2 linked regions of the Leptothrix cholodnii SP-6 genome follow. The protein of the gene in region 2 interacts with the protein of the main gene of each other region in a pairwise test. Links are inferred from orthologs where the notes say so. Each region holds a gene or a part of one and is shown on either strand. Other genes may lie near its edges. The genes, in order: rho and nusG.

Region 1 (2,982 bases), 1.3 Mb from region 2 along the record:
CGTTGGCGGACACGCTGATCAAATCCGGACTCGAATGGGACTGGCCTGATTCAAACGCCATTCCGAGCGGGTGCTTGCCGGAAACAACCACGGTTTTCAAGCCATCTCCGAGCCGATGCGGATGGGTGCGGCAGACTGCACCGGCAGCGATCGCTATCGCATGCATAGCGTCAGACGCTTCGGGCATGCCATTGCACATCGCCCGATCGTGCCAAAATCAAGCTCAACCCGCCGCATAGCCGAAGCGGTCTTTCTTCCAATGGATACCCCATGAGCAGCGACCTCATCAAACACGTTTCCGATGCGACCTTTGACGGCGACGTCGTTCAATCAGACAAACCCGTTCTGGTGGACTACTGGGCCGAATGGTGCGGCCCCTGCAAGATGATTGCCCCGATCCTTGACGAAGTGGCCAAGGACTACAGCGGTCGCCTGCAGATCGCCAAGATGAACGTCGACGAGAACCGCGAAGTGCCTGCCAAGTTCGGCATTCGCGGCATCCCGACGCTGATGCTGTTCAAGGGCGGTCAGCTGGCTGCCACCAAGGTCGGGGCGCTCTCGAAGGCGCAGTTGACGTCTTTCCTCGACGCCCACCTATAATCGTCCTCAGAGTTCGGCGGCAGCGCTGCCGGACTCCTGAATGCCACTGCGCGATTTACCTCCGGCTGAGCCCCACGGGCTCGTGAAGCGCGCGCAGAGTCGGCTCCCTCCCCCTTGTCGAGCGTTTTGGCTACATGGTGCGGCACGCAGCAATGCGCGCAGCCACACAGTCAAATGCCGTGCGGGAATGCCGACGCCCCCGGTGCAAGCGGCTGGCACCGTCGACACCTGACTTCCGGGTACTCCCCCACATGCACCTTTCCGAACTCAAGGCCCAACACATCTCGGCGCTGGTCCAGATGGCCGAGACGCTTGAGATCGAAAACGCCAGCCGCCTGCGCAAGCAGGAGTTGATGTTTGCGATCATGAAAAAGCGCGCCCGGCAAGGCGAACAAATCTTCGGCGACGGCGTGCTGGAAGTGCTGCCGGACGGCTTCGGTTTCCTGCGCTCCCTCGACGCGAGTTTCCTGGCCAGCACCGACGACATCTACCTGTCGCCGAGCCAGATCCGACGTTTCAACCTGCACACCGGCGACATGATCGAAGGTGAAGTGCGGGTACCCAAGGACGGCGAACGCTACTTCGCGCTGGTGAAAGTTGACCGAGTCAACGAACTGACGCCGGAGGAGAGCAAGAACAAGATCATGTTCGAGAACCTCACGCCGCTGTTCCCCAAGGAGCAGTTCCGGCTTGAGCGCGACGTCAAGAACGAAGAAAACATCACCAGCCGCATCATCGACCTGATCGCGCCGATCGGCAAAGGTCAGCGAGCGCTGCTGGTGGCGCCGCCCAAGAGCGGCAAGACGGTCATGATGCAGCACTTCGCACATGCCCTGATCGCCAACCATCCCGACGTGCACCTGATCGTGCTGCTGGTCGACGAGCGGCCCGAAGAAGTGACCGAGATGCAGCGCACCGTGCGCGGCGAGGTCATCAGTTCGACCTTCGACGAACCCGCCGCACGCCACGTGCAGGTGGCTGAAATGGTGATCGAACGCGCCAAGCGGCTGGTCGAACTGCGCAAGGATGTCGTCATCCTGCTCGACTCGATCACCCGACTGGCCCGTGCCTACAACAACGTGCTGCCCTCGTCGGGCAAGGTTCTGACCGGCGGCGTCGACGCCGGCGCGCTTCAGCGTCCGAAGCGCTTCTTCGGCGCGGCCCGCAATGTCGAGGAAGGCGGTTCGCTGACCATCATCGGCACCGCCCTGATCGACACCGGCAGCCGCATGGACGAGGTGATCTACGAAGAGTTCAAGGGCACCGGCAACTGCGAGATCCACCTGGATCGGCGCATGGCCGAGAAGCGTGTCTACCCGTCGATCCTGCTCAACAAGTCGGGCACCCGTCGCGAGGAACTGCTGCTCAAGCCGGAGATCCTGCAGAAGACCTGGATCCTGCGCAAGCTGCTCTATCCGATGGACGAGATCGAGGCGATGGAGTTCATCCTCGACAAGATGAAGGCCACCAAGAGCAACATCGACTTCTTCGACCTGATGCGCCGTGGTGGCTGAACATGGCTGGCAAGCCATGACGGCGGGTCGGTGCTCGACCAGCCTGCCAAGACCCTTATAATGTTCGATTTTCCGCTGTCGGAAAGTGCGCTTGCATGGTGCAGCGTGGCTCCCGGCATCACAGCGAGGTTCTCATGAAAGACGGCATCCACCCGAACTACCGCGAAGTCTGCTTCGTGGACTTGTCCAACGGCTTCAAGTTCGTGACGCGCTCGTGCGCCCCGGCCCGCGAAATGATCACGATGGAAGACGGCCGCGAACTGCCGCTGTTCAAGCTGGAAACCACCAGCGAAACCCATCCGTTCTACACCGGCACGCAGAAGAGCATCGACAGCCTGGGCGGCCGGGTCGAGAAGTTCCGCAACAAGTTCAAGGTCGGCATCAAGAAGTGAGCTTCACGCTCGCTTGATCCGCAAGGCAGTCGCTGCCTTGACTCGAAAGGCAGCCCAGGCTGCCTTTTTTATTGCCTCGGCCAGAACGCTGCAAGAATCCCGCAGTCCTGCGACAGCGCCTTCTTCACGTAGCCCATCCGATCCTTGTGAACACACCCAACCCTGCCCTGGTATCGCAGCGTGCCGTGCAGCGCCTGCCGCGACTGGCCCTCTGGCTGCTGTGTGCAGCCTATGTGCTGCCGGGCGTGTTCGGCCGTGAGCCCTGGAAGAACGCCGACGTCACCGCCGTCGGCTACATGTTCAGCCTGCTCAGGGGCGACGCATCCTGGCTCGATCCGACGATTGCCGGGATCGGCAGCGACGGCAGCCTGCTGCCCTACTGGATCGGTGCGGCCAACATGCACCTGATGGGCGGACTTGTCGGGCCGGTGCTCGCCGCGCGGCTCCCGTTCGTGCTGATGCTGGTCGGCACCCTC
Region 2 (16,595 bases):
TGACCAGGTCATTGAGTTCCAGGACGGTCATGCTGTCCAGGGCGGTCAGGAAAGCGTCTTTGTCGAATGCCATTTTGGGTTCCTAAATACGGTAAATGAGTTTGCTTCAGCCTGCGGCTGCTTCGGTTGCCACGTCGGCAGTCGCTTCGACGGCCTCTTCGGCAGCCGGGACGGCACGCTTCTCGGCCAGTGCAGCCAGAACACGCGCGGTGCGCGAGATCGGCGACTGCAGCAGTCCCAGAAACTGGGCAAGCAGAACTTCCTTGCTCGGAATCGATGCCAGAGCCTTGATGCCGTTGACGTCGAGGGCCTTGCCTGCATAGGCACCACCCTTCAAGACCAGCTTGTCGTTGGTCTTGGCGAAGTCGACAACCACCTTGGCTGCAGCAATGGCGTCTTCCGAGAAGCCATAGATCAGCGGGCCGGACATGGACTCGGCCGCCGATTCGAAAGCGGTGCCGGCAACTGCACGGCGAGCCAGGGTGTTCTTCAGGACGTGAAGATACACACCTTGCTCGCGCGCAGTGCGGCGCAGCTTGTCGAGGTCGGCGACGGTGAGCCCACGATACTCGGCCAGGGCGAGCGTCTGGGAGCGAGCCACCTGGGCCGCCACCTCTGCCACCACCGCTGCTTTATCGTTGCGATTGAGACTCAAGGTCTACTCCTTCAATACGTGCCCACAGCGCTTGCACGATGGGGGCACACCAGGTTGCAGCGACCTTGCCGTTCAGGAACCCGTGTTGCCACGGAAAAACCCTTGCGGCGGGTTCGCCATCTGCGCTGGCCGCGAGCAGCAGAACTGCCCGGCAATTAAGCCCGGTTGCCGAAACAACCCGACGCCAGCGGTCTTGGATGACCTGACCCCGGACAAGCCGGAATCAGCCCACCAATCTGTCGGAAACCTGCACCAGACCCGTGCAAGCTTCCCAATTCATCAGGACTGGGCAGCCAGACCCGCAGTGATGCTGGCGACTTCGACCCGAACGCCCACGCCCATGGTCGACGACACCGCGACCTTGCGCAGGTAGACGCCCTTGCTCGAAGCCGGCTTAGCCTTGTTCAGCGCGTCCAGCAGAGCCTGCAGGTTGCCCTTGAGCTTGTCGGTGTCGAACGAACGACGACCGATCGTGCCGTGGATGATGCCGCCCTTGTCGACGCGGAACTGCACCTGACCGGCCTTGGCATTGCGCACGGCGGTGGCGACGTCGGCGGTCACGGTACCGACCTTCGGGTTCGGCATCAGGCCGCGCGGGCCGAGGATCTGGCCCAGCTGACCGACCACGCGCATCGCGTCCGGCGAGGCGATGACCACGTCGAAGTTGATGTTGCCGGCCTTGACTTCAGCAGCCAGGTCGTCCATGCCGACGATGTCGGCGCCAGCGGCACGGGCTTCATCAGCCTTGGCACCCTGGGTGAACACGGCCACGCGCTTGGTCTTGCCGGTGCCGTTGGGCATCACGACGGCGCCACGCACCACCTGGTCCGACTTCTTGGCGTCGACGCCGAGCTGGACGGCCACGTCGATCGACTCGTCGAACTTGGCGACGGCGAATTCCTTGATCAGCGCGATCGCGTCATCCACCGCGTACAGCTTGGTGGTTTCGATCTTGCCCACTTGGGCTTTTTGGCGTTTCGTCAGCTTGGCCATCTCACACCCCTTCGACGTTGATGCCCATCGAGCGGGCCGAGCCGGCGATGGTGCGGACTGCGGCGTCCATGTTGGCGGCCGTGAGGTCCTTGACCTTGATCTTCGCGATCTCTTCGAGCTGAGCACGGGTCAGCTTGGCAACCTTTTCGAGGTGCGGACGCGGCGAACCCTTGTCGATCTTCGCGGCCTTCTTGAGCAGCACCGATGCCGGCGGGCTCTTCAGGATGAAGGTGAACGACTTGTCGGCGTAGGCGGTGATCACCACCGGCAGCTTCAGTCCGGGCTCGATACCCTGGGTCTGCGCGTTGAACGCCTTGCAGAACTCCATGATGTTGAGACCACGCTGACCGAGCGCGGGGCCGATCGGGGGCGACGGATTGGCCTTGCCGGCCGGAACTTGCAGCTTGATAAAGCCGACGATCTTCTTTGCCATGATGGCTCCTCGAGTTCAAGCGCCCGGAACACGGGCTCCTCGTCATTCAACCCCGTGGGCGGAACGCCCGTTTGCACGGCCGACAGGACGGGGTCGTCACCTGCCAGCTCATGGCCGCGACATCCGCGCGACCACCGAGTCGACGCTTGCGCGTCAGACCTTTTCGACCTGGTGGAAATCGAGCTCCACCGGCGTGGCACGGCCAAAGATCGTGACCGAGACCCGCACCTTGTTCTTGTCGTAGTTGACCTCTTCGACCGATCCGTTGAAGTCGGTGAAAGGGCCTTCCTTGACACGCACCACTTCACCCACTTCCCACTCGACCTTGGGCCGGGGCTTCTCGATGCCTTCCTGCATCTGGGTGACGATCTTCATGACCTCGTCTTCCGAGATCGGCGTGGGGCGGTTCTTGGCACCACCGACGAAACCCGTCACCTTGCTGGTGTTCTTGACCAGGTGCCAGGACTCGTCATCCATCAGCATCTCGACCAGCACATAACCCGGGAAGAAGCGGCGCTCGGTCACGGCCTTCTTGCCGTTCTTCATCTCGACGACCTCTTCGGTCGGCACGAGGATGCGACCGAACTTGGCCTGCATGCCGGAACGGTCGATGCGCTCGCGCAGATTGCGCTCGACGGCCTTCTCCATGCCCGAATAAGCATGAACCACGTACCAACGCATCGGGTTTGCCGCCGGGGCGACCGCCTGGATATCACTCATTTTCAGTCCCTGCCTGGTTACGAAACAGACTCAACGCTTCCAACCGAGGATCAGGTCGTAGAACACCCACTCGAGGGTCTTGTCCGTCAGCCAAAGGAACAAAGCCATCACGACAACGAAGGCAAACACGTAGCCAGTCATCTGCGTGGCTTCCTTGCGAGTCGGCCACACGACCTTGCGCATTTCGCGCACCGACTCACGACCGTAGGCGACCAGCGCCTTGCCCTGCTCCGCCGTCAGGAATGCGCCGACTGCAGCCGCCAGGAGAACCAGCAACGCCCCCCACTGCGCATAGACACCCTGCTTGGACAACGCGTAATACGCCACCAGTGCACCCACGACCAGCAGCACGGCAGCAGCCAGCTTGGCCTTGTCGGCACTGGTGGAGACGGTTTCGACTTCTTGGGTGGACATCACACTCACTCGGATAGGCGGCAGCACCGCACAACAAAACCCAACCAACAGCAGCAAAGCCCGCCGGGGCGAACACGTCCCGCGGGCTGCCTTGAGGCCAGGAAATCCAGAACCCAAAAATTCAGGATCTGGCAGGGGCAGAGGGAATCGAACCCCCAACCTTCGGTTTTGGAGACCGACGCTCTGCCAATTGAGCTATACCCCTGCGGAAAACTTACGCGATGATCTTGGCCACGACGCCGGCGCCGACGGTACGGCCGCCTTCGCGGATGGCGAAACGCAGGCCTTCTTCCATGGCGATCGGGGCGATCAGCTTGACCGTGATCGACACGTTGTCACCGGGCATGACCATTTCCTTGTCCTTGGGCAGCTCGATGGCGCCGGTGACGTCGGTGGTGCGGAAGTAGAACTGCGGGCGGTAGTTGTTGAAGAACGGCGTGTGGCGGCCGCCTTCTTCCTTGCTCAGCACGTAGATCTCGCCCGTGAAGTGGGTGTGCGGCTTGACGCTGCCCGGCTTGCACAGCACTTGGCCGCGCTGCACGTCTTCGCGCTTGGTGCCGCGCAGCAGGATGCCGACGTTGTCGCCCGCCTGACCTTGGTCGAGCAGCTTGCGGAACATCTCGACGCCGGTGCAGGTGGTGTTCTGCGTGGCGCTGATGCCGACGATCTCGATGGCTTCGCCGACCTTGATGATGCCGCGCTCGATACGGCCGGTCACCACGGTGCCGCGACCCGAGATCGAGAACACGTCTTCGACCGGCATCAGGAAGGCGCCGTCGACCGCGCGCTCGGGCGTGGGGATGTAGCTGTCGAGCGCATCGGCCAGCTTCATGATGGCCTGCTCGCCCAGCGGGCCCTTGTCGCCTTCGAGGGCGAGCTTGGCGCTGCCGTGCACGATCGGGGTGTCGTCACCCGGGAACTCGTACTTGTCGAGCAGCTCGCGCACTTCCATTTCGACCAGCTCGAGCAGCTCGGCGTCGTCGACCATGTCGCACTTGTTCAGGAACACGATGATGTACGGCACACCGACCTGACGCGCCAGCAGGATGTGCTCGCGGGTCTGGGGCATCGGGCCGTCGGCGGCCGAGCACACCAGGATCGCGCCGTCCATCTGGGCGGCGCCGGTGATCATGTTCTTGACGTAGTCGGCGTGACCCGGGCAGTCGACGTGTGCGTAATGGCGGTTGGCCGTTTCGTACTCGACGTGCGCGGTGTTGATGGTGATGCCGCGTGCCTTCTCTTCGGGCGCTGCGTCGATCTGGTCGTACGCCTTGGCCGAGCCGCCGAACTTGGCTGCCAGCACGGTCGTGATCGCCGCCGTCAGCGTCGTCTTGCCGTGGTCCACGTGACCGATCGTGCCGACGTTGACGTGCGGCTTGGTCCGCTCAAACTTTTCCTTAGCCATGTTCCAAACTCCTGAATGCGATCAACTCAACGATCAAGCGAGAAGAAAAATGGTTGGTGCCCATGGCGCGGATCGAACGCGCGACCTCTCCCTTACCAAGGGAGTGCTCTACCACTGAGCCACATGGGCATCGACACAGGTTTGCAGACCTTGCACACAAACCTGTGTCGACTCACGACACCAAACCAGAACTGGAGCGGGAGGCGGGAATCGAACCCGCGCTATCAGCTTGGAAGGCTGAAGTTCTACCATTGAACTACTCCCGCCTGAACAAGCTGCCCGGCCGCCCAAAACAGGGCCAAACAAAAATTCAACCTGCAGCCATCGCGCAATTTCTCGCGCCTCACATCAAAACAGCCGTCGCCATCTTTCTGCTTCTTCATTTCGCTTGGTGGAGGAGGCTGGATTCGAACCAGCGTAGGCGTAAGCCAACAGATTTACAGTCTGCCCCCTTTAGCCACTCGGGCACCCCTCCGAAGCGAGCCAGCGACTTTACCATGGCATTTTGCGAGTTGCAAGCGCTTATCTACAAATGCCAATCAATCGCGCCTCGTCCCATCGACGCCAGCCAGCCAGCCGCACGGCTGAAGGGGGCGCTGCCGATGAACGGCACCGGTGGGCGGCGTGCCGACAACGGCGATGGATGGTTCGAGCACAAACACAGATGCGCCGGGCCGCTGGCGTTGATCAGCGCGCGCTTGGCTTGAGCATGGGCACCCCACAACATGAAAACCTTGGGCGACGGATCGGCGGCAACCTGCGCGATGACGGCGTCGGTGAAGTCCCGCCAGCCCAGACGGGCGTGGCTGCCGGCACGGTCCTGGTCGACGCTCAGACTGCTGTTGAGCAACAGCACGCCCTGCCCGACCCAGCGGGACAGGCTGCCGTGACCCGGCCGCGCGATGCCGACGTCGGTCATCAGTTCCTGGTGGATGTTGCGCAGGCTGGGCGGGATCCGGACCCCCTCGGGGACCGAAAACGCCAGCCCTTCGGCCTCGCCGGCGCCGTGGTACGGATCCTGCCCGAGGATCACGACCCGGACATTGGCAGGCTCGAGCGCCCTCAGCGCACGCAACGGCTGGCGAGGAAAAACCGGCGTGCCGGCAGCCACACGCCGGTCGACCTCGACGCACAGCGAGCGACCGGCCTCGCTGGCGAGGAATCGATCGCACAGCCCGCGCCAACGAGGCGCAACCTGGCGAAACGCGTCGGCCAACGGCGCCTGCAACCGGTTGTCGGGCACGCAGACCGGCGGTAACAGCAATGCCGACATCACCGGCTCAGGCAAACAGCGCGGCCAGCGCCACGCCCGGATCCGACGCGCGCATGAAGGCCTCGCCGACCAGGAAGGCATGCACCTGGGCCGCGCGCATGCGCTGCACGTCGTCACGCCCCAGGATGCCCGATTCGGTGACCAGCAGGCGATCCGACGGCACCTCTCCGAGCATGCCCAGCGTCGTGTCGAGCGTGACCTCGAAGGTGCGCAGATTGCGGTTGTTGATACCCAGCAGTGGCGTCTTCAGGCGCAGCGCACGTTGCAGTTCGTCACGATCGTGCACCTCGACCAGCACGCTCATGCGGTGCGCCAGCGCCACCGCCTCCAGATCGGCCATCTGCGCGTCGTCGAGGCAGGCCGCGATCAGCAGGATGGCGTCGGCGCCCATCGCGCGGGCCTCGTGCACCTGGTACTCGTCGACCATGAAATCCTTGCGCAGCACCGGTAGCGCGCAGGCCGCGCGGGCCTGACGCAGGTAGTCGGCGCAGCCCTGGAAATAGAGCGCGTCGGTCAGCACGCTCAGGCAGGCGGCGCCGTGGCGCTCGTAGCTCGCGGCGATCTCGGCCGGGCGGAAATCCTCGCGCAGCACGCCCTTGCTCGGGCTGGCCTTCTTGACCTCGGCGATCACCGCCGCCTGGCCCGCCGCAATCTTGGCGCGCATGGCCGCCTCGAAGCCGCGCACGTCGGTGCGGGCTTCGGCTTCGTCGCGCAACGAGACCAGGCCACGATGCGCACGCGCCGCGGCGATTTCCTCGTGTTTGGTCGCGACGATCTTGTTCAGGATGTCACTCATCGCCGCCCCCTCAGACCGCGGTCTTGAACGACTGCGTGACCGCCACGTACTGGCTCAGCTTGGCCAGCGCCTGGCCCGAAGCCACCGCCTCGCGCGCGGCACGCACGCCGTCGGTGATCGACGTCACCACGTCGGCCGCGTACAGCGCGGCGCCGGCGTTGAGCAGCACGATGTCGCGCACGGGGCCGTCCTCGTTGGCCAGCGCGCGCTGGATGCACGTCACCGACTCCTCCTTGTTCGCCACCTTGAGCACCCGCGTGTCGTAGACCGGCAGGCCGAAGTCGGCCGGGTGCACGACGTATTCGCTGATCTGGCCGGCCTTGAGCTCGCCGATCATCGTCTCGCCCGACAGCGAGATCTCGTCCATGCCGTTCATGCCGTGCACGATCAGCACGTGGCTCGAACCCAGGCGCTGCAGCACGCGCACCTGGATGCCGACCAGGTCGGGGTGGAACACGCCCATCACCTGGTTCGGCGCCAGCGCCGGGTTGGTGAGCGGCCCGAGGATGTTGAAGATCGTGCGCACGCCCAGCTCCTTGCGCACCGGCGCGGCGTGTTTCATCGACGCGTGGTGATTCGGCGCGAACATGAAGCCGATGCCGCAGCGTTCGAGCGAGATCGCCACCTGCTCGGGCGTCAGGTTGATGTGCGCGCCCAGCGCCTCCAGCACGTCGGCGCTGCCCGAGCTCGACGACACGCTGCGCCCGCCGTGCTTGGCCACGCGCGCGCCCGCTGCAGCGGCCACGAACATCGACGCGGTCGAGATGTTGAAGGTGTGCACGCCGTCGCCGCCGGTGCCGCACAGGTCGACCAGGTTCGTCTTGTCGGGCACCGCCACCGGCGTGGCGAACTCGCGCATCACCTGCGCGGCCGCGGCGATCTCGCCGATGGTTTCCTTCTTGACGCGCAGGCCGATGGCGAAGGCCGCGATCATCACCGGCGACATCTCGCCGCTCATGATGCGGCGCATCAGCGCCAGCATCTCGTCGTGGAATATCTCGCGGTGGTCGATGACGCGGGTCAGCGCGTCGATGTTGGCGATGCTCATGAGGCTCCTCGTTGGGGCAATGTCGGGTCGGGCCGGAACGCGCTCAGCGCGTCTGCAGGAAGTTCTTCAGCATCGCGTGGCCGTGTTCGCTGAGGATCGATTCGGGGTGGAACTGCACGCCCTCGATCGCCAGCGTCCTGTGGCGCACGCCCATGATCTCGCCGTCCTCGCTGGTGGCGGTGACCACCAGCTCGGCCGGCAGGCTCTCGCGCTCGATCGCCAGCGAGTGGTAGCGCACCACGCTGAACTGCCGCGGCAGCCCGGCGAACACGCCCTGCTGGTCGGTCGTGATGGTGTCGGCCTTGCCGTGCATCTGGGTCTGCGCCCGCACGATGTGGCCACCCAGCGCCGCGCCGATGCTCTGGTGCCCCAGGCACACGCCCAGGATCGGCAGCTTGCCGGCAAAGTGACGGATGCTCTCGATGCAGATGCCCGCCTCGGCCGGCGAACACGGCCCCGGCGACAGCACCAGGCGGTCGGGCTTGAGGGCCTCGATCTCGGCGATCGAGATCTCGTCGTTGCGGTGCACCCGCACGTCCTCGCCCAACTCGGCAAAGTACTGCACGAGGTTGAACGTGAAGGAGTCGTAGTTGTCGATCATCAGCAGCATGTGCGTTCTATCCCGTTGATTGCTTGGGTGTTCGCGGTGGTGTGTGCGCGTCGTCACCCGGTGTCTGTGCCCGCACCCGGTACACGCTGGCCGGGTTGGCGAGGCCAACGCGAGGTGCCGGTCGGGGGAGTCTGGTGCGCCCGGGCGGGCGCAAGGGGTTGGTCAGGCTGCAGGCTGACGCCAACGCTGCCAACTGAGCGCCGCTGCGGATGAGAATGTCGCGGACATGGCCCATATTATGGGCTGCAACGGCGCTCGCCTTCCGGCGCGCGCAGCCCACGCAGGGGAGCGGATTTGGCCCAGTTCAACGTCAAGGCCTTGCGCGGCGCCAGCGACGTGGTCCGGCTTTACATCGAGGCCGGCGACGCCGACGAGGCCCGCCGCCTCGCCACGCGGCAGGGCTTGGAGATCCTCTCGATCCAGGCCGGCAACCCGCTGGCCGGCTGGCACCTGCGACCGCGGCCGAGCTTCGACCTCGAGCTGTTCAGCCAAGAGCTCGTCTCGCTGCTCGGCGCCGGCCTGTCGCTGGTCGAGGCGGTCGACCTGCTGGCCGAGAAGGAAACCGGCCGCAGCGCCGCCGCCGTCCTGACCGAGCTGCGCACCGACCTGCACCGCGGCCAGCGCTTTTCCGACGCGCTCGAACACCACCCCGCGGTCTTCCCGCCGATGTTCGTCGCCACCGTGCGCGCGTCCGAGCGCACCGGCGACATCCAGGAGGCCGTGAGCCGTTTCCTCGCCTACCACCAGCAGCTCGACCGCATCCGCCGCCGCGTCGTCTCGGCCTCGGTCTACCCGCTGATGCTGATGGGCGTGGGGTTGCTCGTCACCGCCTTCATGCTGCTGTTCGTGGTGCCCAAGTTCAGCCGCATCTACGAGGAGATCGGTGGCCAGCTGCCCTTCCTGACCCGGCTGCTGATCGGCTGGGGCCAGCTGCTCGAAGCCCATGCGGCGCTAACGCTCGGCGTGCTCGCCGGCCTGCTCGGTGCGGCCGTGTTCGCCGCCAGCCGGCCGGCGGTGCGGCGCTGGATCGGGCCGCAGATCTGGCGCATCCCGGCCATCGGCGAGCGCCTGCGGGTCTACGAGCTGAGCCGCTTCTACCGCACGCTGGGCATGCTGCTCGACAGCGGCATCGCGCTGCCCACCGGCCTGGACATGGCCGGCGGCCTGCTGTCGCCGCTGCTGCGCAGCCGCCTCGAACAGGCCGCCACGCAGATCCGCGAAGGCCAGCCGGTGTCGCAGGCCTTCGCCCGCCACGGCCTGACCACCCACGTGTCGCGCCGTCTGCTCGCGGTGGGCGAGCGCACCGGCCGCATGCCGCACATGGTCGAGCGCATCGCGCTGTTCTACGAGGACGAGCTGGCGCGCTCGATCGACTGGTTCACGCGCCTGTTCGAGCCCGCGCTGATGGTGCTGATCGGCGCGCTGGTGGGCCTGATCGTGGTGCTGCTCTACCTGCCGATCTTCGAGCTGGCCGACAGCATCAAGTAGCGCGCACCACGGCTCGGGGACAACCCGCAGGCGCGCCGCAGCCACCGTCCTGCCGGCCTTGCGTCAGATCAAGCCTGCGATGATTTGCCGCACCCCGCCGGGGTCGCGGACGGCCGCTCGAAAGCTAGCATTTGCCTTATTGCCGGGGGCAACCGCGCCATGAAGCTGATCGATGCGCCCAACGCCTTTCGAGCCGAGCCGCTGGCGACCGACCTGATCGCGGCGGCGCGTGCGCAGGCCCGCGACACCGGCGCGCGGCTGCTCGACACGCTCGAGGCCGCCGCCGCCCAGCCCCCCGCCGACTTCATCCGCGCCCTGGCCGCGAGCACGCGCCTGGGCGCCTTCGGCATGCACGACCTGCACCGCCTGCAGGCCGCCTTCGACGTGCTGCCGTTCGCCGAAGCGGCGCAGCGCGAATGCCTCGTGCTGCGCGAGGCCGGCGGCGAGCTGTTCGTCGTCATCGGCGACCCCTTCGATGCCGGCCTGCGCGCCTGGGCCGAAGAGCGCATCACGTCGCCCTTCGACTGGCGGCTCGCCCACCGCGCCGACATCCGCGCCTACCTGTCGCGCCACGAGGAATCGCTGCGCGCGATGGACTCGGTGCTCGGCGCCGGCCTGGCCGGCGGCGACCGACACGACGAGGCGATCGAATCGCTCTCGATCACCTCGATCAGCGAGGACGGCAGCCCCGTCGTCAAGCTCGTCAGCTCGACGCTCTACGACGCGCTCAAGTCGATGGCCAGCGACATCCACATCGAGACCACGCCCGCCGGCCTGACGATCCGCTACCGCATCGACGGCGTGCTGGTGCCGGTGGGCAACGTGCCGGGCCTCGAACTGGCCGAGCAGGTGATCTCGCGCATCAAGGTGATGGCCGAGCTCGACATCTCCGAGCGCCGCGTGCCGCAGGACGGCCGCTTCAAGGTCTCGATCCAGGGCCGCGCGATCGACCTGCGGGTGTCGGTGATGCCCAGCATCTTCGGCGAGGACGCGGTGCTGCGCATCCTCGACAAGCAGGCGCTGACCGCGCAGACGCTCGGCCTGACGCTGGCCAGCCTGGGCTTCGACGACGACAGCATGGCGCGCATGCGCCGCCTTGCCCGCGAGCCCTACGGCATGCTGCTCGTCACCGGCCCGACCGGCAGCGGCAAGACCACCACGCTGTACGCCGTGCTGAGCGAGATCAACAGCGGCCAGGACAAGATCGTCACCATCGAGGATCCGGTCGAATACCAGCTGCCCGGCGTGCTGCAGATCCCCGTCAACGAGAAGAAGGGCCTGACGTTCTCGCGTGGGCTGCGCTCGATCCTGCGCCACGACCCCGACCGCATCCTGGTGGGCGAGATCCGCGACCCCGAAACCGCCGAGATCGCCGTGCAGGCCGCGCTCACCGGCCACCTGGTCTTCACCACCGTGCACGCCAACAACGTGTTCGACGTCATCGGCCGCTTCAGGCACATGGGCGTCGAGCCCTTCACCTTCGTCACCGCGATGAACGGCATCGTCGCGCAGCGCCTGATCCGCAAGGTCTGCGACGAATGCGCCGTGCGGCGTGTGCCCGGCGCGGCGCTGCTGGCCGAATCGGGCCTGACGCGCGAGCAGGTGAACGGCTGGCGCTTGCGCGTCGGCCGCGGCTGCGGGCGCTGTCGCGGCACCGGCTACCGCGGCCGGCGTGCCATCGCCGAGATCCTGCTGCTCAACGACGAGCTGCGCGAGCTGATCCTGGCCGGCGCACCGGCGCGGCTGCTGCGCGAGGCGGCGGCGCGCAACGGCACGCGCTTCCTGCGCGAGGCCGCGCTCGATTGCGTGCGGCGCGGCGAGTCGACGCTGCAGGAGATCAACCGTGTCACGCTGGTCGGCTGAGCGGCTGCACGTCGCGCTGGCGCCCGAGCGGGTCGAGCTGACGCGCCCGGGCCTGTGGCCGGGCCGGCCCGCCGCCCACGCGGCCGGTGCGACCTGCTCGCCACGCGCCGGCGAGCCGGCGTGGCAGGCCGCGCTCGATGCGCTCGACGGGCTGCTCGGCGCGTTCAACGCGCGCGGCGAGGCCGTCACCGTCGTGCTGTCCAACCACTGGGTGCGCTACCTCGTGCTGCCGTGGCACGCCGAGCTGACCGGCGCCGACGAGCTGGCGCAGCTCGCCCGCGTGCGCTTCGAGCAGACCTACGGCGCCGCTGCGGCCGACTGGACCATCCGCATCGACGGCGGCTGGGGCGCGCCGCACGTCGCCTGCGCGATCGACAGCGCCCTGTTCACCGAACTGCAGCGCCGCCTGGCCGCCCACGGCCTGCGGCTGCGCTCGCTGCAACCGCTGCTGATGAGCGCCTGCAACGGCCAGCGGCACGCGCTGGCGGGCGAACGCAGCGCCTTCGCGGTGATCGAGCCGGGGCGGATCTGCCTGAGCCTGCTCGGCCGCGGCCGCTGGCTCGAAGTCAGCAACCGGCGCGCCGGCGACGACGTGCCCGAAGCCGTCGAGCGTGAACTCGCCACCCTCGACGCCGACGCCGTGCCGCCGCAGCTCGACGTGCTGCTGGTCGGCGAAGGCGCCCGCTGGCCCGATGCGCCGACCGCGCGACCGGCGCGCCTGCTGGACACGGCAAGCCGCCCGCGGCAGGCGATCACCCGCGCGCTGCGCGGCGCCCGGCTGCGGCGGCTCGACCTCGACCTGGTGCGCCCCGGCCCGGCCTGGCCGGCCTGGCTGCTGCTGATCGCCGGCCTGGCGCTGGCCGCGCACACCGGCCTCGGCTACCTCGCGCTGCACGAGCAACAGGCGCAGCTGCAGCAGCGCAGCGCCCGGCCGCACCAGGCCATCGCCGCGCCGACGGCGGCCGTGAGCGACGAGACCCGGCGCGAGCTGGCCGCAGCGCGCCAGGTCCTGCAGGAGCTGGCGCTGCCGTGGGAGCCGCTGTTCCGCCTGATCGAGGGCGCGCTGATGGCCGACGCCGCCCTGCTGGCGATCGAGCCCGACGCCGGCAAGGGCGCGCTGCGCATCCGCGGCGAGGCGCGCGACTACCCGGCCATCCTCGCCTTCATGCGCCGGCTGGAGGCCTCGCCGGGCGACGGCGCGGGCACAACGCCGGCGCGCGATCCCGAGGGCGCGCCGCTGCTGGCCGGCGTGCACCTGCTCAACCACGAGATCCGCGAGGACGTGGCCGAGCGACCCTACCTGTTCACGCTCGTCGCCAGCTGGAGAACCGCGCCATGAACCGCCTGCTGTGGTGGCTGCGCCGGCACGGCCAGCCATACGCGCTGACCGCGGGCCTGGCCCTGATCGCCGCCGCGCTGGCGGCGCAATGGCTGGCGGTGGGGCCGCTGGGTCGGCAGATCGAGACGGCGCAGACGCAGCGCGAGCAGCGCGACGCCACGCTCGAACGCATGAGCGACGCGCTGCTGCGCCAGGATGCGCCGCAGGCCCGCCTCGACCAGTTCTACGGCCACTTCGCCACCCACGGCGCGCCGCTGGCGCTCGGGCTGGAACGGGTGCACGCGATCGCCGCCGCCCACCAGCTCGAGATGAAACGCGCCGAGTACCGCCTCAGCCACCCGCCCGGCCAGAAGCTCGACCGCTACCGCATGGTGGTGCCGATCCAGGGCGACTACACGACGCTGCGCGCCTTCGTCAGCGCGGTGCTGCGCGAGCTGCCGACGCTGTCGCTCGACCAGATCCAGCTGCAGCGCCAGGACATCGCCGACGGCCGGCTCGACGCGCAGATCACCTTGACCTTCTACCTCGTGCCATGAAAGCCGCCCGCCACTGGCGCCCCGCCCTGCTGCTGGCCACGCTGGCCGGCCTGCTGGCGCTCGCGGTCGGGGCGCCCAACGCGCCGCCCACCTCCCCGGCGCCGACATCGACGACAGCGATGACAGCCTCGGCCACCGCCCCCCGCCTGGTGCCGGCCCGCGCAACGGCCGCCCGATCAGCCGCCCGGGCCGGCGCACCGACGCCGGCCGACCCGCCGATCACCGGGCGCGACGCGGCGCTGTCGGCGCTCGACACCGGCCTGGTCGCGCGCCGCACCGCGGCCGGCGGCAAGGCGCCCGATGCGTTTGCCGCGCACAGCTGGCATGTCGCGCCACCGCCCGCGCCACCGGCGCCGGTGGTCTGGCAGCCGCCGCCGCAGCCCGCGCCACCGCAGGCGCCGCCGCTGCCGTTCAAGTACCTGGGCCGGATGGAGGAATCGCCCGAGCGCACCGTCTGGTACCTGCTGCAGGGCGAGCGCCTGATCGTGAAGGCCTCCGGCGAGGCGATCGACAGCAGCTACCGCATCGACGGCGCCGAGGCCGGCCAGCTGCGTTTCACCTACCTGCCGCTCGGCCAGCAGCAGTCCCTGACCCTGCCGATCGGAGCCCCCCCGTGACACGCACCCTGCCGAGGATCTGGCTCGCCCTGGCGATGCTGTGCGGCGCCGGCTGCTCGACGCCGCAGCCGCCGGACTTCCAGGCCCAGCTCGAGCAGGGCCAGCACAAGGAAGCGCTGGTCCGCTACGAAGAGGCCATGAACGCCCGCCCCGGCGACCCCGAACGGCGGCTGCAGTACTTCCGGGCACGCGACCAGGTCATCAACCGCCTGCTCGCGCTGGGCAGCGCCGAGTTCGGCGCCGGCCAGCTCGAACCCGCCGCGCGGGCTTGGGGCGAAGCGCTCGGCATCGACCCCAAGAACACCCGCGCCGCCAACGGCCTGGCCACGATCGAGGCGGCGCGGCGCCACCAGCTGCTCGCCGGCGACGCCCGCGCCCGGCTCGCCGCGGGCGACAGCGCCGGCGCCGACCTGATGGTCAAGGCCATCCTGACCGAGAACCCCGGCCACCCCGCCGCCCGCGAACTCGACCGCGCGCTGCGCGAGCAGGAGCGCAGGAAGTCGCTGGCGGTGCCGGTGCTGAAGTCGCGGCTGCAGAAGCCCGTCACGCTCGAATTCCGCGACGCGCCGCTCAAGCTGGTGCTGGAGGCGCTGGCGCGTTCGGCCGGCATCAACTTCATCATGGACCGCGAGGTCCGGCCCGACCTCAAGGCCTCGATCTTCGTGCGCGACGTGCGGGTCGAGGATGCGCTCGACCTGCTGATCCACAACCACCAGCTCGAGAAGAAGATCCTCACCGACAACACCGTGCTGGTCTACCCGAACACGCCGCAGAAGCTGCGCGAGCACCAGGAGCTGGTGATGCGCACCTTCCACATCGGCAACGCCGACCCGAAGCAGACGCTCAACCTGCTGCGCACCATGCTCAAGGTGCGCGACGTGTTCATCGACGAGCGGGTCAACCTGCTGTTCCTGCGCGACACGCCCGACGTCATCCGCGCCGCCGAACGGCTGATCGCCGCGCAGGACAAGGCCGACCCGGAGGTCGTGCTGGAGCTGGAGATCCTGGAGGTCTCGCGCACCAAGGTGCGCGACCTCGGCATCACCTACCCGAGCGAGTTCGCCGGGCCGGGTTCGAGCGGCGCCAAGCTGTTCGAGATCGGCGAGCTCAACCGCCGCACCATCGGCGTCGACACCGGCTACAAGCTCAAGCTGCTGCGCACCGACGGCGACACCAAGACCCTGGCCAATCCGCGGGTGCGGGTGCGCAACCGCGAGAAGGCGCGCGTGCACGTGGGCGACCGGGTGCCGGTGATATCGAGCACCATCGTCGGCACCACCAATCTGGGTTCGAACAACACGCCGGTCACGACCGAGCAGATCCAGTACCTCGACGTCGGCATCAAGATCGAGGCCGAGCCGACCATCTACGCCGACGACAGCGTGGCGATCAGCATCAACCTCGACGTCTCGTCGCTGGGCAACCAGACCCGCACCAACGCCGGCACCACCGCCTACGAGGTCGGCACGCGCAACGCCAGCACCGTGCTGCGGCTGCGCGACGGCGAGACCCAGGCGCTGATGGGCCTGATCCGCGACGACGACGTGCAGACCGGCGCCGGCCTGCCCTACCTCGGCGAGTTCCCGGTGCTCGACCGCATCTTCGGCAGCAAGCGCACCGACCGGCGCAGCCGCGAGCTGGTGCTGCTGATCACGCCGCAGCTGGTGCGCGGCATCGAGCCGGCCGACGCCACGCTGGCCGAGTTCTGGTCGGGCACCGAGGCGGCGGTGCGCACCCGCTCGCCCTTCATCGAACCGATGACCCCGGTGGCGCTGGGGCCGGCCACCGCCACCGCCACCGCCACCGCCAGCACCGCGCCGACGCTCACGCTCGGCGAGGTGGCGCCGGCCGCCGTGCCGCTGCCGCTGAACCTGTCGTGGCTGGCGCCGGCAGCGATCCGGGCTGGCGAGCCCTTCGTGGTCGCGCTGCAGGCGCGCAGCGACGGCCCCGTCAAGGGCGCCTCGGTCCAGCTGCGCTACGACGCCGCACAGCTGGAGGTGCTGGCGGTCGAGGACGGCGGCTATTTCGACCCGGTCGGCGGCCGGGCCGTCTTCACGCCGCGCATCGACCCGACGCTGGGGGTCGTGTTCGCGACCGTCGGCGCGTCCGGCACCGGCTCGGCGACAGGCGACGGGCCGCTCATCAGGCTGCGCATGAAGACACGCGGCCCGGCCGCGACCACGCGGCTGCAGATCGGCAACCTGGTCGCGGTCGACCCGATGAACCGGCGACTGCCGATCGAGGGATCGGCGCCGCTGGAGCTGACGTCACGGCCATGAAACACCGCCGCCACGCCCCGCACGGCTTCACGCTGATCGAGCTGCTGGTGACGGCCACGATCGTCGCGGTGCTCGCGTCGGTGGCGCTGCCGCTGGCCGAGCTGAGCGTCAAGCGCGGCCGCGAGA

Evidence for each region.
Region 1: the proteins of nusG (region 2) and rho interact in binary tests that used the Escherichia coli proteins (3 or more experiments, as listed by UniProt). The link is inferred for Leptothrix cholodnii SP-6 from one-to-one orthologs.

What each region holds. Positions count from the first base shown.
Region 1 is NC_010524.1:3,089,981-3,092,962, forward strand. It holds rho (transcription termination factor Rho), read left to right. Parts: upstream 1-851; coding sequence 852-2,114; downstream 2,115-2,982. Other genes in the region: LCHO_RS14030 (serine/threonine protein kinase), read right to left, coding at 1-187; trxA (thioredoxin TrxA), read left to right, coding at 271-600; LCHO_RS14045 (type B 50S ribosomal protein L31), read left to right, coding at 2,249-2,506; LCHO_RS14050 (hypothetical protein), read left to right, coding at 2,653-2,982. UniProt on the Escherichia coli protein: Facilitates transcription termination by a mechanism that involves Rho binding to the nascent RNA, activation of Rho's RNA-dependent ATPase activity, and release of the mRNA from the DNA template.
Region 2 is NC_010524.1:4,343,325-4,359,919, forward strand. Bases 1,019-3,941 are described here. They hold nusG (transcription termination/antitermination protein NusG), read right to left. Parts: upstream 2,802-3,941; coding sequence 2,235-2,801; downstream 1,019-2,234. Other genes in these bases: rplA (50S ribosomal protein L1), read right to left, coding at 1,019-1,648; rplK (50S ribosomal protein L11), read right to left, coding at 1,650-2,081; secE (preprotein translocase subunit SecE), read right to left, coding at 2,832-3,215; tuf (elongation factor Tu), read right to left, coding at 3,430-3,941. Also shown: rplL (50S ribosomal protein L7/L12), read right to left, coding at 1-73; rplJ (50S ribosomal protein L10), read right to left, coding at 107-655; more of rplA, read right to left, coding at 935-1,018; more of tuf, read right to left, coding at 3,942-4,620; LCHO_RS19305 (uracil-DNA glycosylase), read right to left, coding at 5,147-5,893; indole-3-glycerol phosphate synthase TrpC, read right to left, coding at 5,901-6,689; trpD (anthranilate phosphoribosyltransferase), read right to left, coding at 6,700-7,737; LCHO_RS19320 (anthranilate synthase component II), read right to left, coding at 7,781-8,347; LCHO_RS19325 (type II secretion system F family protein), read left to right, coding at 8,642-9,835; LCHO_RS19330 (GspE/PulE family protein), read left to right, coding at 9,995-11,698; LCHO_RS22385 (PilN domain-containing protein), read left to right, coding at 11,679-13,037; LCHO_RS22390 (GspMb/PilO family protein), read left to right, coding at 13,034-13,573; LCHO_RS23785 (hypothetical protein), read left to right, coding at 13,570-14,190; LCHO_RS19350 (secretin and TonB N-terminal domain-containing protein), read left to right, coding at 14,187-16,469; LCHO_RS19355 (type II secretion system protein), read left to right, coding at 16,466-16,595. UniProt on the Escherichia coli protein: Part of the processive rRNA transcription and antitermination complex (rrnTAC). The complex forms an RNA-chaperone ring around the RNA exit tunnel of RNA polymerase (RNAP).